4 regions of the Streptomyces spororaveus genome follow, and region 3 is predicted to be linked to each of the others. Evidence: riboswitches for the same ligand, from Rfam matches in the RefSeq annotation. Region 3 holds a riboswitch; each other region holds the start of a gene.
What was found. A riboswitch is a leader RNA that binds a small molecule or an ion and turns the genes downstream of it on or off. The one in region 3 is predicted to bind cobalamin.

Region 1 (4,773 bases), 6.7 Mb from region 3:
GCGACGCCGAGATCTCGGCGGACATCCTCGACATGATCACCGACCATGTCGCGGGCCTCGTCGGAGACGGCCACGCACCCGAGGACACCCCCTAGACCTCGGCGCGGACCTGGCGGGCCGCCTCGACCAGGTTCTCCAGGGAGGCCCTGGTCTCCTGCCAGCCCCGGGTCTTGAGGCCGCAGTCGGGGTTGACCCACAGCCGCTCGGCCGGGATGGCCGCCAGCCCCTTGCGCAGCAGCGCGGCCGCCTCGGCCACGGAGGGGATCCGCGGCGAGTGGATGTCCCAGACGCCGGGGCCGACCTCACGCGGGTAGCCGGCGCCCGAGAGTTCACCGGCGACCTGCATGTGGGAACGGGCGGCCTCCAGGCTGATGACGTCGGCGTCGAGGTCCTCGATGGCCTCCACGATGTCGCCGAACTCGGCGTAGCACATGTGGGTGTGGATCTGGGTGTCCGGGCGGACTCCGCCGGTGGTCAGACGGAAGGACTCGGTGGCCCAGGCGAGGTAGGCGGCGTGGTCGGCGGCCCGCAGCGGGAGCGTTTCGCGCAGGGCGGGTTCGTCGACCTGGATGACCGGGGTGCCGGCCGCCTCCAGGTCGCCCACCTCGTCGCGCAGGGCGAGCGCCACCTGGCGGGCGGTGTCGGCGAGGGGCTGGTCGTCGCGGACGAAGGACCAGGCCAGCATGGTGACCGGGCCGGTCAGCATGCCCTTGACCGGCCTGGACGTCTGCGACTGCGCGTACGTGGTCCAGCGCACGGTCATCGGGTCGGGACGGGAGATGTCGCCGGCCAGGACCGGGGGCCGGACGTAGCGGGTGCCGTAGGACTGGACCCAGCCGTGCTGGGTGGCCAGGTAGCCGGTGAGCCGCTCCGCGAAGTACTGGACCATGTCGTTGCGTTCGGGCTCGCCGTGCACCAGGACATCAATGCCGGCCTTCTCCTGGAAGGCCAGGACCTCCCGGATCTCGGCCCGGATGCGGTCCTCGTAGCCGGCGGTGTCGATGCGTCCGGCGCGCAGGTCGGCGCGGGCCGTGCGCAGTTCGTCGGTCTGCGGGAACGATCCGATCGTGGTCGTCGGCAGCGCCGGGAGGCCCAGGTGCGCCCGCTGGGCGGCGGTCCGCTCGGCGTACGGCTGGGGGCGACGCCCGTCCGCGTCGGTGACGGCGGCGGTGCGGGCCCGGACCGCGGGGTCGTGGGTGAGGGCGGATCCGGCGCGGGAGGCCAGGTCGGCCCGGTTGGCGGCGAGTTCGGCGGCGATGGCGTCCGTGCCCCGGGCCAGGCCCCGGGCGAGCGTGGCGACCTCCGCGGTCTTCTGACGGGCGAAGGCGAGCCAGCGCCGGACCTGCGGGTCGATGTCCCGTTCGGCGGTGGCGTCCAGCGGAACGTGGAGCAGGGAGCAGGAGGCGGCCACGTCCACCTGGTCGGCGAGTCCCAGGAGGGTGCCGAGGGTGGTGAGGGACTTCTCGTGGTCGTTGATCCAGATGTTGCGGCCGCTCACGACACCGGCGACCAGGCGCTTGCCGGGCAGGCCCCCGACGGCGGCGAGGTCGGCGAGGTGTGCGGCCGCGGCCCCGGTGAAGTCCAGGGCGAGCCCGTCGACGGGCGCCTTGGCCAGGACGGGCAGGGCCTCGCCGAGCCGGTCGAAGTAGGAGGCGACGAGCAACTTGGGGCGGTCGCCCGATCCGCCGAGCTCCCGGTACGCGCGGGCGGTGGCGCTCAGCTCGGCCGGGGTCCGGTCCTGTACCAGGGCGGGCTCGTCCAGTTGCACCCACTCGGCTCCGGCTGCGCGCAGGTCGGCCAGGACCCGGGCGTAGACGGGCAGCAGCCGGTCGAGCAGCGCCAGCGGGTGGAAGCCGGCGGCCACGCCCGGGGCGGGCTTGGCCAGCAGCAGGTAGGTGACGGGCCCGACCAGGACCGGGCGGGCGGTGTGCCCCAGCCGGAGTGCCTCCGTCAGCTCGGCGACCTGCCGGGTCGAGTCGGCGGTGAAGACCGTGTCCGGGCCGAGTTCCGGCACCAGGTAGTGGTAGTTGGTGTCGAACCACTTGGTCATCTCCAGCGGCGCCACGTCCTGGGTGCCGCGGGCCATCGCGAAGTACCCGTCGAGGGGGTCGGCCGCGACGGCGGCGCGGTGCCGCTCGGGGACGGCGCCGACCATCACGCTGGTGTCCAGCACATGGTCGTAGTACGAGAAGTCACCGGTCGGCACCTCGGTGATACCGGCGTCGGCCAGCTGCTGCCAGTTGGTCCGGCGCAGGTCGCGGGCGGTTTCCCGGAGGGCGTCGGCGGTGCGGCGGCCCTTCCAGTAGCCCTCGACGGCCTTCTTCAGTTCGCGGTTCTGGCCCTGGCGGGGGTAGCCGTACACGGTGGCCACGGTGGGCCGGCCGGCGGCGGGGGTCGTGCTGGTCACGGAACTCTCCTTCGCGAGCGTTCTCCTGTGGACCCGGTGAGGGGCCGAGGGCGCGAAGGGATGACGAACCGGGCGGATCCCGACCGGGTACGGGCGCGTGCGGCTGCACGTGCTCGCGGTCGTCCGCCTGATGTGTCGCCGACCCGCCCACGAGGTCACCGGGATTTCCGTGCGCGATCGGCCGCGCACGGGCAACGGGCAGGTCTTCGGACTCGCGGGCGCGTCCCGTCGTACGGATGCCGTACGAGACTCCTACTGGCCGTCGCTTCCCAGACCCGGCCGGGCCCAGTGCGTATGACGGCGGTCGTTCCCGCTCACCGCTGCGGGGCAGTCCCGGATTCCCACCGGGTTCCCTCTTACGACGCATCCCGCCTGGCGGACGGGGCGAACCAGCTGCCCGGCCAGAGTAGACGGCGACGCCCGGTGGCGCGCGGAGTTGTCCGCATTCCGGATGGCGGGGCGAGACGCACGGGGGCGAAATCCGGCCATTGAGTGAATTGCATCACTGAGGCGCGAGTTGTGTCCGGCTTGTCCGTTTACCGGATCAAACTGCCCGGTCAGAGCAGTACGTTGCAGCTCCCTGCATCGAGATCGCTCGATGACCACCGGAAGACCGAGGAAGTATGGCTGTACCGGTCCCGCGCGCCGCACTCGTCTGCGCCCTGGCACTCTGCTCGCTGACCGCCTGCTCGGCGGAGCAAGACACCGAAGGCATGAACTACACCGGGGACTACAGCAGCCACCAGCCGCTCTCCGTCGTCGGGTACCCCTCCACCGGATCGCTGGGCATCGCCCAGGAGGTGGTGTGGCGGATCGCCGACGGCGACGTCGACAGGCTGGCGTCACTGGTGTCCGACAAACAGGGCGAGGACATCCCCGAGAAGACCGCCGAGAACTGGGTCGCCGCGTTCCGCAAGGGCGCCGGCGGGAAGGTCACCGCGGAGTTCTACGACGAGGGGTCGTACCGGCAGACCGTCGTGCTCTACCTGCATGAAACCGGCCAGATCAAGGAGCTCTACGTCCGGGCCGTGATGCTGGACGGCAAGGAGGTCTGGCGGGTGGGGATGGCCGAGCCGGGCCCCGCCGAAGCCACCGCCGTGGAGCCCTGGATACCGAAGACGCCGGGCGAGCTCGGTTCGAAGGTCGTGCGATGAGCGCCCGCCCGAGGGCCGCCCTCCTCGTACGCGCCGGCCTGGTGTCGGTGCTGGCCTGGGGCACTCTCACCGCGTGCGCCGCCGACGAGGAGGAGCTGCGGTACGCGACCGACTACGCGAACCACGAGCCGCTCGGCGTGGTCGGGTACCCCACCTCCGCGTCCCTCCGGATCACCCAGCAGCTGATCTGGCGGCTCGCCGACGGCAAGACCGACGGGGTGGAGGCCCTCGCCGCCGACCCCGACGACGCGAAGGGGGACGTGGAGCGGACCGCCCGGAACTGGATCCGGGCCTTCCACGAGGGCGCCAAGGGGAAGGTGACCGCGGAGTTCTACGACGAGGGGTCCGTGCGGCAGCTCGTCGTCGTGTACTTCCACGACACGGGCCAGACCAAGTCGTTCGTGGTCCGCCTCACCGGACGCACCGGGGAGGACGGCTGGCGCGTGACCATGCGCGAGCCGGATCCGAAGCAGGCCTCGGCGACCCTCGACTGGGTGCCGAGGACTCCCGGGGGCCTCGGCTCGAAAACGGCACGATGACCCGGTGACGCGATGACCCGGTGACGGGATGACCCGGTCCGCCGTCGTCGCCAGGTGAAGGGCGCCGTCCCGTGGATCGCTCCACCGGACGGCGCCCTTCGTGCCCGCGGCAGGCGGAACGGCGACGACGGGACCGGTCGGCTCAGGACCGGTCCAGCAGCGTGGTCAGGACCTCGTGGAGGACCGCTTCCGGATCCGCCACCGCCTGCGGCGAGCGCCAGGCCACGAACCCGTCCGGGCGGACGAGGACCGCACCCTCCGGGGTCGTGCCGTGCACCTCGGTCCAGTCACCGCCGTTCGCCGGGATCAGGTCCGCCTCCGGCCCCGTGCCGATCGCGTACACGTCCAGCGGCAGGCCCAGCTGCTCGGCGACGGACCGCCCCGCGGCACGCCACGGCGCGTCCTCGGAACACAGCAGGACGAAAGAGCGCTCGTAGAGGTCCACCGTGGACTTCGGTTCCGGATCCCCCGGACCGCAGAGCCACATGTGCGGTGCGCGGCTGCCCGGATCGCCGCAGAGCCGCATCCGTTCGGGTACGACGGGTCGGTCCGGGTCGGCTCCCAGGACCGCGCCCCGGTTGTAGCGGTAGCCCATGGCCACGGAGAGGACCCCGCCCTGCCGGCCGGCGCCACCGGGCGGGGCCGGGTCGGGCTCGGCCCCGGGCGCGGCCCC
Region 2 (4,773 bases), 2.7 Mb from region 3:
TCGCCCCGGCCGGGCTGATCGCGACCGCCGAGGAGCGGGCGGAACTCACCGCGGCGGGTCTGGATTCCGGCGGTGGGCAGGTCAAGGAACCGGTGGCCTGATGAGCGTACGCAGCGCGCTGGCGAAGGCGCGGTTCTACGTACGGGAGTTCTCCGGGGAGGCCGCGTACGACCGCTACGTGGCCCACGCCCGCTCCCACGACCCGGATGCGGAGGTCCTCACCCGCCGCGCCTTCGAACGGGCCCGTACGGACGCCCGCGAGGCGGACCCCCGCGAGGGCTTCCGCTGCTGCTGACGCACGTGAAGGGCCCCGCCGCGTCCTGCGGCGGGGCCCTTCGGCGTTGCTCAGCGCACCCAGTCCTTGAGGGGCTCGGTCGGGAGGGTGATGCCGACGGGGTCAGGGAGATGAACGTCCTTGCCGAAGGGAACGGTGCGGACTGTCTCGTACCGCCGCCCGTCGGGCTCGCTGTGAACAGAGACCTCACAGCTGTCCCTGTCGATCAAGAGGTAGACCGGAATACCGGTCTCGGCGAAAGCCCGAGGCTTCTCGATGCGGTCGCGCCGGTCGGTGTCGGAATCGTAGGAGGTGACCTCGACGACCATCAGGACAGGGTCCGGGGCGACCCATTCGCCTTGCGCCTTCATGAAGCCACTCGGCGCCAGAACGCCGTCAGGCCTGGCGCGCCCTTCGCGATACTGCTGCACTCGCAATCCCTGCTCGCCATACAGGAACAGGTCGGGCCGGTGCTGGATGCAGATGCGCAAGAGCCACTCGATGATCAGTCCGTGGTCCCCGTCCGGCACTGCCTTGACCCCCAGCTTCCCGTCGATGAATTCCAACCGCAGCCCCTCCACTTCTCTGGCGCCTATACGCGCGAGGGTCTCGAACTCCTCGGTCAGCATGTGGGGGCGGTCGGTCATCACGGTCATGCCTCGCTCACCTTCCTCGACGGTGCTGTCTCCGACGATAGCGCCGCCCGCCGGGGCCGTCCTGCACACTCGACCGCATGGACATGGTGATCAGGGCGGCGCTGCCCGCCGAGTACGCGGAGCTGGGTGAGATCACGGCGCGGGCCTATCTCACGGACGGGCATCTGGACTTCAACGAGGCCGACCCCTACCTGGACGTGCTGCGCGACGTGGCCGGCCGCGCCGCCCGGGCCGAGGTGCTCGTCGCCGTGCGGGAGGAACGGCTGTTGGGCGGTGTGACCTTCGCCGCTCCCGGCAGCCCGCTCGCCGACATCGCGGCTCCCGACGAGGCGGAGTTCCGGATGCTCGCGGTGGCTCACGAGGCGCGCGGCCAGGGCGCCGGCGAGGCTCTGGTGCGGGCCTGCGTCGAGCGGGCGCGGTCCCTGGAGGGCGTGACCGGCCTCGTCCTGTCCACCCAGCGCAGCATGGCCGGAGCCCATCGGATCTACGCGCGCCTGGGCTTCGTACGCACTCCGGAGCGGGACTGGGCGCCGATCGAGGGCCTGACACTCCTCACTTACCGACTCAAGCTGTAGCCACGCCGACACTACATGTGGGGGTTACCGCACAGGGCCGCCCCCACATGTATGCTCATGCCTGCTGTCGCCGCAGGGGAATCCGGTGCGAATCCGGAACTGTCCCGCAACGGTATGAAGTGTCCGGCTACCGGACGCCAAGTCCGATGACCTGCCGACAGCGCGCCCGGCTCGACCGATCCGGGTGCCGATTCGTCCGGGCCTCGCGGTTGGGCCGGTGGACGCCATGCGGGGTACGCGTTCTCGTCGCGCCCGCATGCGCCCGCTCGCGCCCCGCCCCGCCGATGACCCGGGCCGAGCGAGGGAGAGCTCCCGCCGTGACCATCGCGCCTTCCGCACCGCGCGCCGAGTCCACTTCTGGCGACAACACCGAGGGCCCGGGGGCCACGCTGCTGCGTACCCTCACCGAACTTACGGCGGACCTCCCCGACACCGACCCCGGCCGGGTCGCGGCCTCCGCGCTGCGCGGCCGCAGCTCCGCCGCCGACGACGCCGAGCTGCGCGGGCTGGCCACGGAGGCCGCCGCCGGTCTGATCTCCGAGGACCCGGCCTACTCCCGGCTCGCCGCCCGCCTGCTGACGCTGGCCGTGCGCGACGAGGCCGCGAGCCAGGGCTCGACCTCCTTCTCGGCCTCCGTCGAGGTCGGTCACCGCGAGGGCCTCATCGCCGACCGTACGGCCGAGTTCGTGCGCGCCCACGCGAGCCGCCTCGACTCGCTCGTCGAACTGACCCTCTCCGAGGGTGCCGACGACCGCTTCGGCTTCTTCGGCCTGCGCACCCTGCACAGCCGCTACCTGCTGCGCCACCCGATCACCCGTCAGGTCATCGAGACCCCTCAGTACTTCATGCTGCGCGTGGCCTGCGGTCTCGCCGCCGACGACAGCGTCCAGGCCGTGGAGGAAGTGGCCTCGCTGTACCGGCTGATGAGCCGGCTGGACTACCTGCCGTCCTCCCCGACGCTCTTCAACTCCGGCACCCGGCACCCGCAGATGTCCTCCTGCTACCTGCTGGACTCCCCGCTGGACGAGCTCGACTCGATCTACGACCGCTACCACCAGGTCGCCCGCCTCTCCAAGCACGCCGGCGGCATCGGCCTCTCGTACTCCCGCATCCGCGCCCGCGGTTCGCTGATCCGCGGCACCAACGGCCACTCCAACGGCATCGTGCCGTTCCTGAAGACCCTCGACGCCTCCGTCGCCGCCGTGAACCAGGGTGGCCGCCGCAAGGGCGCCGCCGCCGTCTACCTGGAGACCTGGCACGCGGACATCGAGGAGTTCCTGGAGCTCCGCGACAACACCGGTGAGGACCAGCGCCGTACCCACAACCTGAACCTCGCCCACTGGGTGCCGGACGAGTTCATGCGCCGCGTGAACGCCGACGCCGACTGGTCGCTGTTCTCCCCGGCCGACGTGCCCGAGCTGGTCGACCTGTGGGGCGACGACTTCGACGCCGCCTACCGCAAGGCGGAGGCGGACGGCCTGGCCCGCAAGACCATGCCCGCCCGCGACCTGTACGGCCGGATGATGCGCACCCTCGCGCAGACCGGCCAGGGCTGGATGACCTTCAAGGACGCCTCCAACCGCACGGCGAACCAGACCGCCGAGCCGGGCACCGTCGTGCACTCCTCGAACCTGTGCACCGAGATCATCGAGGTCACCAACGACGGCGAGACGGCCGTCTGCAACCTCGGCTCGGTCAACCTGGGCGCCTTCGTCCTCACGGAGACCGGCGAGATCGACTGGGAGCGCCTGGACGAGACCGTCCGCACGGCCGTGACCTTCCTCGACCGCGTGGTGGACATCAACTTCTACCCGACCGAGCAGGCCGGCCGCTCCAACGCCCGCTGGCGTCCGGTGGGCCTGGGCGCGATGGGCCTCCAGGACGTCTTCTTCAAGCTGAAGCTGCCCTTCGACTCCCCCGAGGCGCGGGCACTGTCCACCAAGCTCTCCGAGCGCATCATGCTGGCCGCCTACGAGGCCTCCTGCGACCTCGCCGAGCGCAGCGGCCCGCTCCCGGCCTGGGAGCAGACCCGTACCGCCCGCGGTGTCCTGCACCCGGACCACTACGACGTCGAGCTGAACTGGCCGGAGCGCTGGGACGCGCTGCGCGCCCGCGTCGCGAAGTCCGGCATGCGCAACTCGCTGCTGCTGGCCATCGCGCCGACGGCGACGATCGCCTCGATCGCGGGCGTGTACGAGTGCATCGAGCCGCAGGTCTCCAACCTGTTCAAGCGGGAGACCCTGTCGGGTGAGTTCCTCCAGGTGAACGGCTACCTGGTGGAGGAGCTGAAGCGGCTCGGCGTGTGGGACGCCCAGACCCGCGAGGCGCTGCGCGACTCCTCCGGCTCGGTCCAGGGCTTCGGCTGGATCCCGGCCGAGGTCCGCGAGCTGTACCGCACGGCGTGGGAGATCCCGCAGCGCGGTCTGATCGACATGGCGGCGGCCCGTACGCCGTTCCTGGACCAGTCGCAGTCGCTGAACCTGTTCCTGGAGACGCCCACCATCGGCAAGCTGTCGTCGATGTACGCGTACGCCTGGAAGCAGGGCCTGAAGACCACGTACTACCTGCGCTCGCGCCCGGCGACGAAGATCGCCCGTGCCGCGCAGGCGGCCACCCCCGTCGAGCTGCCGCAGGCGGTCGCCGACGCCGAGGCGCTGGCCTGCTCCCTTGAGAACCCCGAGTCCTGCGAGGCCTGCCAGTAATGAGCTCCAACGACAACAAGAACCTCCTGGACCCGGGCTTCGAGCTCACGCTCCGCCCGATGCGCTACCCGGACTTCTACGAGCGCTACCGGGACGCGATCAAGAACACCTGGACCGTCGAGGAGGTCGACCTCCACTCGGACGTCGCCGACCTGGCGAAGCTGACGCCCTCCGAGCAGCACATGATCGGCCGGCTGGTCGCGTTCTTCGCGACGGGCGACTCGATCGTCTCGAACAACCTGGTGCTGACGCTCTACAAGCACATCAACTCCCCGGAGGCGCGCCTGTACCTGTCGCGCCAGCTGTTCGAGGAGGCCGTGCACGTCCAGTTCTATCTGACGCTGCTCGACACCTACCTGCCCGACCCGGACGACCGCGCGGCCGCCTTCGACGCGGTCGAGGAGATCCCGTCGATCCGCGAGAAGGCGCAGTTCTGCTTCAAGTGGATGGACTCGGTCGAGAAGATCGACCGGCTGGAGACGGCCGCCGACCGGCGCCGTTTCCTGCTGAACCTGATCTGCTTCGCCGCGTGCATCGAAGGCCTGTTCTTCTACGGTGCCTTCGCG
Region 3 (4,773 bases):
CTTGGTGAGCTCGAAGGCGTTCAGGGGGCCGCCGAAGCCGGCCTCGGCGTCGGCGACGATCGGCGCGAGCCAGTCCGTGGTGTCGGTGCCGCCCTCGGCGGTGGCGATCTGGTCGGCGCGCAGCAGGGCGTTGTTGATCCGCCGGACCACCTGGGGCACCGAGTTGACCGGGTACAGGCTCTGGTCCGGGTAGGTGTGACCGGCCTGGTTGGCGTCGGCGGCCACCTGCCAGCCGGAGAGGTAGATCGCCTGGAGTCCGGCGCGCACCTGCTGCACCGCCTGGCCGCCGGTGAGCGCGCCGAGGGCGTGGATGTAGTCCTGTTCGTGGAGCTGTCGCCACAGCCGCTCGGCGCCGCGCCGGGCCAGGGTGTGCTCCTCGCGGACGCTGCCCGAGAGCCGCACCACGTCCTCGGCCGTGTAGGTGCGCTCGATGCCCGCCCAGCGGGGGTCGTCGGCCCACCGCTGCTTGAGCTGCTCGGCCGCCGCCGTCGTGTTCGCCTCTGCCATGACCGTCACCGTTTCCATCCGTCGCTTGTCTTGCCAAGGAGCCGGTCCGTGAGCCCGGCACCTTGGCACTCTGTGCCTGGTGGGGAGCTGCGGCCGCCGGACCCGGCCCTGGGCCGAAGCTGAGCAATGCTGCCGATCCGCCGGATCGAACTGTCTGGATGGCCGAAATCAGGGCGTGAATCGGGCCAGTCGGTTCTTCCCGGCCACCGTGTCCGGCGGGCCGCAGCACCGACTCTGGCAGTGACACCGGGTGCCATCAAGGAGGTACATCTGCCAAGCTCTGCGAATCTTCGGGGCGACAATTGCCAAGGTTGCGAAGCCCGGAGGTCGTGAAGATCCCCGTATCCTGGCGGCTCGTTCCGGCCCGGCAGACGGCGAGGGAGTGCGGTGGGCAAGACGTACGCGGGAGCGCGGCTGCGGCGGCTTCGTGAGGAGCGGCGGATGACCCAGGCCGACCTGGCCCGGGTGCTCGCCATCTCCCCCAGTTACCTCAACCAGATGGAGCACGACTCCCGGCCGCTCACCGTTCCGGTCCTGCTGCGGCTCACCGAGGCCTTCGGGGTGGATCCGGGGTTCTTCTCGGAGCGCGACACCAGCCGGCTGGTCGCCGACCTGCGCGAGGCGCTCGCGAACGAGGTGGCGCAGGCCCGCGTCTCCCCCTCCGACCTGGCCGAACTGGCCACCCGGATGCCCGCCGTCGCCTCGGTCCTGCTGGACCTGGGCCGCCGCGCCCAGCTCCTGGCCGAACGCCTCGCCGACGCGGCCGACGGCAGGGACGTGGCCGCCGACAGCCCGCGCTCGCCCCACGAGGAGATCCGCGAGTTCTTCTACCGCCGGCAGAACTACCTCCACGACACCGATCTCGCCGCCGAAGACCTCGCCGTCGAGATCGGCATCCGCCCGGGGGACGTCGTCCGTGCGCTGACCCGCCGGCTCTCCGAGCGGCACGGGATCAGGACGGCCACGGACTCCGACCGGCTGCACCACTACGACCCCGCCGCCCGCGTGCTGCACCTGTCGAACCGGCTCCGGCCGGGACAGCAGGCGTTCCGGATGGCCACCCAGCTGGCGCTCGTCGAGTACGGGGCCGAGCTGGACCGGCTGGCGGCCGAGGACTTCGCGCCCGGCTCCCCCGTCCACGCCCTCGCGCGGATCGGCATCGCCAACCACTTCGCGGGCGCGCTCATCCTCCCGTACCGCGCCTTCCACGCGGCCGCCGAGGAGTTCCGCTACGACATCGAGCGGCTCACCGACCACTTCGGGATCGGCTACGAGACGGTCTGCCACCGGCTGAGCACCCTGCAACGGCCCAGGCTGCGCGGGGTGCCTTTCTCCTTCGTGCGGGTGGACCGGGCCGGGAACATGTCCAAGCGGCAGTCGGCGACCGCGTTCCACTTCTCCCGGGCCGGCGGCACCTGCCCGCTCTGGAACGTCTACGAGGCGTTCGCCGCGCCCGGCCGTATCCACGTCCAGGTGGCGGCCATGCCCGACGGGCAGCGGTACCTGTGGACCGCCCGGGCCGTCACCCGCCACCGCGGCGGCTGGGGCGAGCCCGGCAAGACCTTCGCGATCGGGCTCGGCTGCGAGATCCGGCACGCCTCGCGGCTCGTCTACGCCGACGGGCTCGACCTCGGCAACACGGCGGCCGCCACGCCCATCGGCATGGGCTGCCGCCTGTGCGAACGGCTCGACTGCCCGCAGCGCGCCGTGCCGCCGCTCGGCCGGGCGCTGGCCGTGGACGAGAACAGCAGCACCTTCGTCCCGTACCCGGTGACCGGGAACCCTGCCCCGGCCCGGGGCTGAGCCGGCGTCAGGCACCGTCGCACAGAGGGCGCGCGGCGGCTCTGGACTTACTAGGACGTCCAACTATATGTTCGTGGCACAAGGTCCGCGGTGCAGGGAAGCCGGTGAGAAACCGGCACGGTCCCGCCACTGTGACCGGGGAGTGTGCTGCCATCCACACGCCACTGACGAGGTCTGTCGGGAAGGCGGGCGGCACGCGGGGATCCGGGAGTCAGGATACCGGCCGCGGATGTTCCGTGTTGTCCACGAGGATGGAGCAGACACGCATGGCACCGGTTTGTACCCACGACCCTGGTGATCCGGCGGAGCGCGCGCACACGTTCGCGCGCTCATAGGTCGTCCCTTTCGGCCCAGTCCCACGGCCTTCCCCAGCGGCGCACCCGATCGGGTGCCGTTCGCCGGCCCGCCGTGCCATCCCCGGATCCCACCTGACGAGAGCAGGCATCCATGGTCCGTGAACTCACCCATTTCATCGGCGGCAAGCACACCACAGGAACCTCCGGTCTCTTTTCCGACGTGTACGACCCCAACACCGGCGCCGTACAGGCCCGGGTCCCGCTCGCGGGGCGGGCCGACACCGAGGCCGCCATCGCCGACGCCGAACAGGCGCAGGCCGACTGGGGGCAGTGGAACCCGCAGCGCCGCGCACGCGTGCTGCTGCGCTTCCTCCAGCTGGTCGAGGACGAACGGGACTCCCTCGCCCGGCTGTTGTCGTCCGAGCACGGCAAGACCGTCGCCGATGCCCACGGCGACCTGCAACGGGGCCTGGAGGTGGTCGAGTTCGCGGCCGGTGTCCCGCACCTGCTGAAGGGCGAGTTCACCGACAACGCGGGCACCGGGATCGATGTGCACTCCCTGCGCTCCCCGCTGGGTGTGATCGCCGGGATCACCCCCTTCAACTTCCCCGCGATGATCCCTCTGTGGCAGGCCGCACCCGCCCTGGCCTGCGGCAACTCCTTCATCCTGAAGCCCTCCGAACGCGACCCGTCCGTACCGCTGCGCCTCGCCGAGCTGTTCCTGGAGGCCGGCCTGCCGCCCGGCGTGCTCAATGTGGTCAACGGCGGCAGGGAGGCCGTCGACACCCTCCTCGAAGACCCCCGCGTCCAGGCCCTCGGCTTCGTCGGCTCCACCCAGGTCGCCGCGCACGTCTACGCCGCCGCCGCGGCCCACGGCAAGCGCGCCCAGTGCTTCGGCGGCGCCAAGAACCACATGGTCGTGATGCCCGACGCCGACCTCGACCAGGCCGTGGAGGCCCTCATCGGTGCCGGCTACGGCTCCGCGGGCGAGCGCTGCATGGCCATCGCCGTCGCCGTTCCCGTCGGCGAGGAGACCGCGAACGCGCTGGTGGCCAAGCTGGCCGAGCGCATCGCCACTCTGCGCGTGGGCCGCTCCGACGACCCCGAGGCCGATTTCGGGCCCCTGGTCAGCCGCGACGCCCTCGACCGGGTGAACCGCTACGTCGGCATCGGGGCCACCGAAGGCGCCGAACTCGTTGTGGACGGCCGAGGGTTCACCCTGCCCGGGCACGGCGACGGCTTCTTCGCCGGAGCCACCCTCTTCGACCGGGTGACCCCGCAGATGCGGATCTACCGCGAGGAGATCTTCGGCCCGGTGCTGTCCGTCGTACGGGCCGCCGACTACGAGGAGGCCCTGCGCCTGCCCACCGAGCACCCGTACGGCAACGGCGTCGCGATCTTCACCCGCGACGGCGACACGGCACGCGACTTCACCCGCCGGGTGGGCGCCGGCATGGTCGGCGTCAACGTGCCCATCCCCGTCCCCGTCGCCTACCACACCTTCGGCGGCTGGAAGCGGTCCGGCTTCGGCGACCTGAACCAGCACGGCCCCGACGCCATCCGCTTCTGCACCCGTACCAAGACCGTCACCTCGCGCTGGCCCTCCGGGGCGAAGGAGGGCGCGAGCTTCACCCTTCCGACGATGGGTTGAGCCGGTGACCACGACCCTCACCCCCGATCAGCTCGCCCTCGCCGAGGTCACCCTCGACTTCGCCCAGGAGCAGCTCGGCCCGTACGCCGTCACCTGGGACCAGGACAAGCACTTCCCGCTGGACGTGATCCGGCGGGCGGCGGAGCTCGGGCTCGGCGGCGTCTACGTCCGCGAGGAGCACGGCGGTTCCGCCCTCGGCCGCGGCGACGGCGTCCTCGTCTTCGAGGCCCTCGCCACCGGCTGCCCCTCCATCGCCGGGTACCTCTCCATCCACAACATGGTCGGCTGGATGATCGACCGGTACGGGGACGCGGACCAGCGGTCCCGCTGGCTCCCCGGCCTGTGCTCCGCCCGGTCGCTCGGCAGCTACTGCCTGACCGAACCCGGCGCCGGGTCCGACGCGGCCGGGCTGCGCACCCGGGCCGAGCGCACCGACGACGGCTATGTGCTGACCGGGGTCAAGCAGTTCATCTCCGGCGCCGGCGCCTCCGAGGTCTACATCGTGATGGCGCGCAC
Region 4 (4,773 bases), 1.5 Mb from region 3:
TGGATCAGGGTCCAGATCTGGGCCCGGATGGCCGGCAGCTTCGCCGGGTCCATGGCGGAGATCTGCGCGTACTCGTCCAGGTGCTGCTCCAGGCGCGCGATGTCGCCGTACGACTCCGCGCGCGCCATCGGCGGCACCAGGTGGTCGACCAGCGTGGCGTGCACGCGGCGCTTGGCCTGCGTGCCCTCGCCCGGGTCGTTCACCAGGAACGGGTAGATGAGGGGCAGGTCACCGAGCGCGGCGTCCGGGGCGCAGGCCGCGGACAGGCCCGCGTTCTTGCCCGGCAGCCATTCCAGGTTGCCGTGCTTGCCCAGGTGGATCATCGCGTCGGCGCCGAAGCCGCCGTCCTCGGCACGCGCCTGGATCCAGCGGTACGCGGCCAGGTAGTGGTGCGACGGCGGCAGGTCCGGGTCGTGGTAGATCGCGATCGGGTTCTCGCCGAAGCCGCGCGGCGGCTGGATCAGGATCAGCAGGTTCCCGCGGCGCAGGGCGGCGAGGACGATGTCGCCCTCCGGGTTCGCCGAGCGGTCCACGAACATGTTGCCCGGGGCCTCGCCCCAGTGCTCGGTCACGCTGTCGCGCAGCTCGGCCGGGAGCTCCGCGAACCACCGCTTGTAGTCGGCGGCCGGGATCCGGACCGGGTTGCGGGCCAGCTGCTCCTCGGTCAGCCAGTCCTGGTCGTGGCCGCCGGCCTCGATCAGGGCGCGGATCAGCTCGTCGCCGTCGCCGGAGACCAGACCGGGGATGTCCTCGGTCGGCCCGAAGTCGTAGCCGCCCGCGATGAGGGTGCGCAGCAGCTCCACGGCACTGGCGGGAGTGTCGAGGCCGACCGCGTTGCCGATGCGCGAGTGCTTGGTCGGGTACGCGGACAGGACCAGCGCGACCTTCTTGTCGCGGCGGTCGATGTGCCGCAGCCGGGCGTGCCGTACGGCGATCCCCGCGACCCGGGCGGCCCGCTCGGGGTCGGCCACGTAGGCGGGCAGGCCGTCCTCGTCGAGCTCCTTGAAGGAGAACGGGACGGTGATCAGACGGCCGTCGAACTCGGGCACCGCGACCTGCGTGGCGGCGTCCAGCGGGGACAGGCCCTCGTCGTTCTCCTCCCAGGCGGCACGCGACCCGGTCAGGCACAGGGCCTGCAGGATCGGCACGCCGAGACCCGCGAGCGCGCCCGCGTCCCAGGACTCGTCGTCGCCGCCCGCCGAGGCGGTGGCGGGCTTGGTGCCGCCGGCCGCAAGGACCGTGGTGACGACCGCGTCGGCCGATTCCAGCGCGGCGATCAGCTCCGGCTCGGGCGTGCGCAAGGAGGACACGTACAGCGGCAGCGCCTGGGCGCCGTGGCCCTCGATCGCCTCGCACAGGGCGTGTACGAAGGAGGTGTTGCCGCTCATCTGGTGGGCGCGGTAGTAGAGCACCGCGATCCGCGGGCCCTCGGCGCGCTGCGGGGTGCGCTCCAGCGGGCCCCAGGTGGGGGAGGCCGCCGGGGGCTCGAAGCCGTGGCCGGTGAGGAGCACGGTGTCGGAGAGGAACCGGGCCAGCTGGTCCAGGTTGGCGGGGCCGCCGTGGGCGAGGTAGCCGTGGGCCTCGGCCGCGATGCCGATGGGGACCGTGGAGGCCTCCATGAGCTGGGCGTCCGGAGCCTGTTCACCGGTCAGCACCACGACCGGGCGGGTCTGGCCGGGGGCCAGCAGCAGGTCGAGGCCGTCCTGCCAGGCGCGGAGGCCGCCGAGGAGGCGTACGACGACCAGGTCGACCCCGTCGAGGAGGCCGGGCAGGTCGTCGAGGGGGAGACGGGAGGGGTTCGCGAACCGGTACGGGACGGGGCCGTCCGCCGTGTTCGCTGCGCGGGCGCTGAGCAGATCGGTGTCGGACGTCGACAGCAGCAGGATCATGCGGCGGCAGGCCTTCCTCGGGGTTTCCGCGCCCCGGGCAGTGTGAGGACAGCGGGAGTTCCTGACTCACCCCGGTCGCCGGATCGCTCCGCGGGGTTCACAGTGGCGGGACCGCGCCGGAATCGCACCGGGCTTCCTCCCATGTCGCCGTCCTCGGCGACGGCGGGCCGTATGGTCCGCCGGAAGGTCATCTTAGGGGCGAGCGGCTCCCGCCGGGGTGGGTGGGGTGGCTGGTGGCTCCCGCCGGGGTGGCGGCCGGCTCCGAAGGGGTGGGGCGGGGCGGCTTGTGGGTGCGGCGCCGTTGCCGGGGCTCTGCCCCGGGCCCCGCGCCTCAAACGCCGGCGGGGGGGGGTGTACCGGGCGGCGGGGCGGGTGGGGCCGGGGGAGTGGCGTGCGCGGCGGCGGGGACGGAATCGCTGGTCGGGGTGGTGACGGACACAGGTCCGGGGGTCGCAATCGTGGGTATGCTCGCGGCCATGCCCCAGCCCCCCTCCGCCGCATCGCGGGACGAACCCGTCATACGGGAGCGCGGTGACGCCTGCCCGGGCGCGCTGCGGCTGCACGCGGCGGACGACGGGTTCCTGGCGCGGGTCCGGTTGCCGGGCGGGCTGCTCACCGTGCGGCAGGCCGAGGCGCTGGCGCTCGCCGCCGACCGGTTCGGTGACGGGCACCTGGAGCTGACCTCGCGCGGCAACGTGCAGCTGCGCGGGCTCGCCGACGGCTGCGGCGCCGGGCTCGCGGAGCTGCTGGACGGGGCCGGGCTGCTTCCCGCACCGAGTCATGAGCGGGTACGGAACATCGTGGCCACGCCCATGTCCGGCTTGGACGGCCCGGACGGACCGGACGGACCCCGGGATCCGGCCCGGCCCGACGCGCTGGCCTGGGCCATGGAGTTCGACCGGCTGCTGTGCGCGAGCCCCTGGGCGGCCGCGCTGTCCGGGCGGTTCCTGTTCGCCTTCGACGACGGGCGCGGGGACGTGGCCTCGCTCGGCCCCGACGTGACCGTGCTCGGCCGTCCCGAGGGCCGGGCGCTGGTCCGGCTGGGCCGCGCCGCCGACGCCGTGGAGCTCGCCGGACGGGACACCCCCCGGGCGGCCCTGTCGGCCGCCCGGTACTTCCTCGACGCCGTCGCTGCCGCGGGCACCCAGGCCTGGCGGGTCTCCGAACTCCCCGCCGAACACGCCCTGGAAACCGCCGAGTTCGTCCGGCGCCTCGGCGCCGCCGGGATCGCCGCCACGCCCGCCGGCGCCCCGCGCCGGCCGTACGCGGCCCCGCCCCGGCCGGGGCGGTCGGCCGGGCACGACGGCCGCGCCACCCTGTGCGTGCTGCCCCCGCTCGGCCGGCTCGGTTCCGCCCAGTGGCGGGTCCTGGTACGGGTCGCGGACGAGGACGGGAGCGGCCGGCTGCGCGTCACCCCGTGGCGCAGCGTCGTCCTGCCCTCGGTGGGCGGGAACGGGGCCGGCCGGATCGAGGACGCCGGGCTGGTCCTCGCCCCCGACAGCCCCTGGCAGTCCGTCACCGCCTGTACCGGGCGCCCCGGGTGCGCGAAGTCCCGCGCGGACGTACGCGCCGACGCGCGCGCCGTCGCCGACCTCGCGCGGGGTCCGCTGCCCGTGCACTGGTCCGGCTGCGAGCGCCGCTGCGGACACCCGCGCGGCACCGCCTGGGTGGACCTGGTCGCCACCGGCTCCGGATACCGGCTCGCCGCGCCCGGCCGCCCCGTACGCGACGACGTACGGCCCTCCGAACTTGCCGCGGCACTCGCGGACGCCCGCACCGACCCCGACGTAGTGAAGAAATGAGCGAGTACACCGTGTTTGAGTACGAGAAGGACGGCGCGGCCATCTACCGCCAGTCCTTTGCCACGATCCGCGCCGAGGCGGACCTCTCCGGGCTGCCCGACACGGTCGCCCAGGTCGCGGTGCGCATGATCCACGCCTGCGGAATGACCGACCTCCCGCAGGACCTCGGGTTCACGCCCGAGGTCGTGCTGCGCGCCCGCGCGGCGCTGGAGGCGGGCGCGCCGATCCTGTGCGACGTGCAGATGGTCGCCAGCGGTGTCACCCGTAAGCGGCTGCCCGCCGGCAACGACGTGATCTGCACGCTCTCCGACCCGGCCGTACCGGAGCTCGCCGCGAAGATGGGCACCACGCGCAGCGCCGCCGCCCTGGAGGTCTGGCGCGACCGCGGGCTGCTGGAGGGCTCGGTGATCGCCGTCGGCAACGCGCCGACCGCGCTGTTCCGGCTGCTGGAGATGATCGAGGAGGGCGCTCCGCGCCCCGCCGCCGTCATCGGGGTCCCCGTCGGCTTCATCGGCGCCGCCGAGTCCAAGGACGCCCTCGCCGCCCACCCCTCGGGGCTCGACCACCTGATCGTGCGCGGTCGGCGCGGTGGCAGCGCGATGGCCGCCGCCGCCGTCAACGCCATTGCGAGCGTGGCCGAATGAGCGCCCCCGAGGCACAGGCCAAGGGCCGTCTGTACGGGGTCGGGCTCGGCCCCGGCGACCCGTCGCTGATGACCCTGCGCGCCGTCGAGGTGATCGGCGAGGCGGACGTCGTCGCCTACCACAGCGCCCGCCACGGCCGTTCCATCGCCCGCTCGATCGCCGCGAAGCACCTGCGCGCCGACCACGTCGAGGAACCGCTGGTCTACCCGGTCACCACCGAGACCACCGACCACCCCGGCGGCTACCAGGGCGCGATGGAGGAGTTCTACGAGGCCGCCGCCGCCCGGCTCGCCGCGCACCTGGACGCCGGCCGCACCGTGGCCGTGCTCGCGGAGGGCGACCCGCTCTTCTACGGCTCGTACATGCACATGCACAAGCGGCTCGCCGACCGCTACGAGGCCGAGGTCATCCCCGGCGTCACCTCGGTCAGCGCCGCCG

Region 1: it holds a riboswitch for cobalamin, as region 3 does, so the genes downstream of both, metE (5-methyltetrahydropteroyltriglutamate--homocysteine S-methyltransferase) here and Sspor_RS04775 (CoA-acylating methylmalonate-semialdehyde dehydrogenase) in region 3, are expected to answer to the same signal.
Region 2: it holds a riboswitch for cobalamin, as region 3 does, so the genes downstream of both, Sspor_RS16325 (ribonucleoside-diphosphate reductase subunit alpha) here and Sspor_RS04775 (CoA-acylating methylmalonate-semialdehyde dehydrogenase) in region 3, are expected to answer to the same signal.
Region 4: it holds a riboswitch for cobalamin, as region 3 does, so the genes downstream of both, cobN (cobaltochelatase subunit CobN) here and Sspor_RS04775 (CoA-acylating methylmalonate-semialdehyde dehydrogenase) in region 3, are expected to answer to the same signal.

The regions. Positions count from the first base shown of each region.
Region 1 covers NZ_BNED01000005.1:7,145,864-7,150,636, reverse strand. The annotation lists gene Sspor_RS34840 (TetR/AcrR family transcriptional regulator) at 1-95, shown strand, start outside; gene metE (5-methyltetrahydropteroyltriglutamate--homocysteine S-methyltransferase) at 92-2,407, opposite strand; cobalamin riboswitch at 2,588-2,816, opposite strand; gene Sspor_RS34830 (hypothetical protein) at 3,031-3,561, shown strand; gene Sspor_RS34825 (hypothetical protein) at 3,558-4,100, shown strand; gene Sspor_RS34820 (FAD-dependent oxidoreductase) at 4,243-4,773, opposite strand, start outside.
Region 2 covers NZ_BNED01000005.1:3,161,962-3,166,734, forward strand. The annotation lists gene Sspor_RS16305 (carbon starvation CstA family protein) at 1-101, shown strand, start outside; gene Sspor_RS16310 (YbdD/YjiX family protein) at 101-295, shown strand; gene Sspor_RS16315 (Uma2 family endonuclease) at 346-930, opposite strand; gene Sspor_RS16320 (GNAT family N-acetyltransferase) at 1,008-1,505, shown strand; cobalamin riboswitch at 1,557-1,678, shown strand; gene Sspor_RS16325 (ribonucleoside-diphosphate reductase subunit alpha) at 1,823-4,207, shown strand; gene Sspor_RS16330 (ribonucleotide-diphosphate reductase subunit beta) at 4,207-4,773, shown strand, end outside.
Region 3 covers NZ_BNED01000005.1:454,796-459,568, forward strand. The annotation lists gene aceA (isocitrate lyase) at 1-507, opposite strand, end outside; gene Sspor_RS04770 (short-chain fatty acyl-CoA regulator family protein) at 895-2,310, shown strand; cobalamin riboswitch at 2,382-2,552, shown strand; gene Sspor_RS04775 (CoA-acylating methylmalonate-semialdehyde dehydrogenase) at 2,758-4,257, shown strand; gene Sspor_RS04780 (acyl-CoA dehydrogenase family protein) at 4,262-4,773, shown strand, end outside.
Region 4 covers NZ_BNED01000005.1:1,984,110-1,988,882, reverse strand. The annotation lists gene cobN (cobaltochelatase subunit CobN) at 1-1,889, opposite strand, end outside; cobalamin riboswitch at 1,932-2,063, opposite strand; gene Sspor_RS11670 (ferredoxin-like domain-containing protein) at 2,366-3,691, shown strand; gene Sspor_RS11665 (precorrin-8X methylmutase) at 3,688-4,335, shown strand; gene Sspor_RS11660 (precorrin-2 C(20)-methyltransferase) at 4,332-4,773, shown strand, end outside.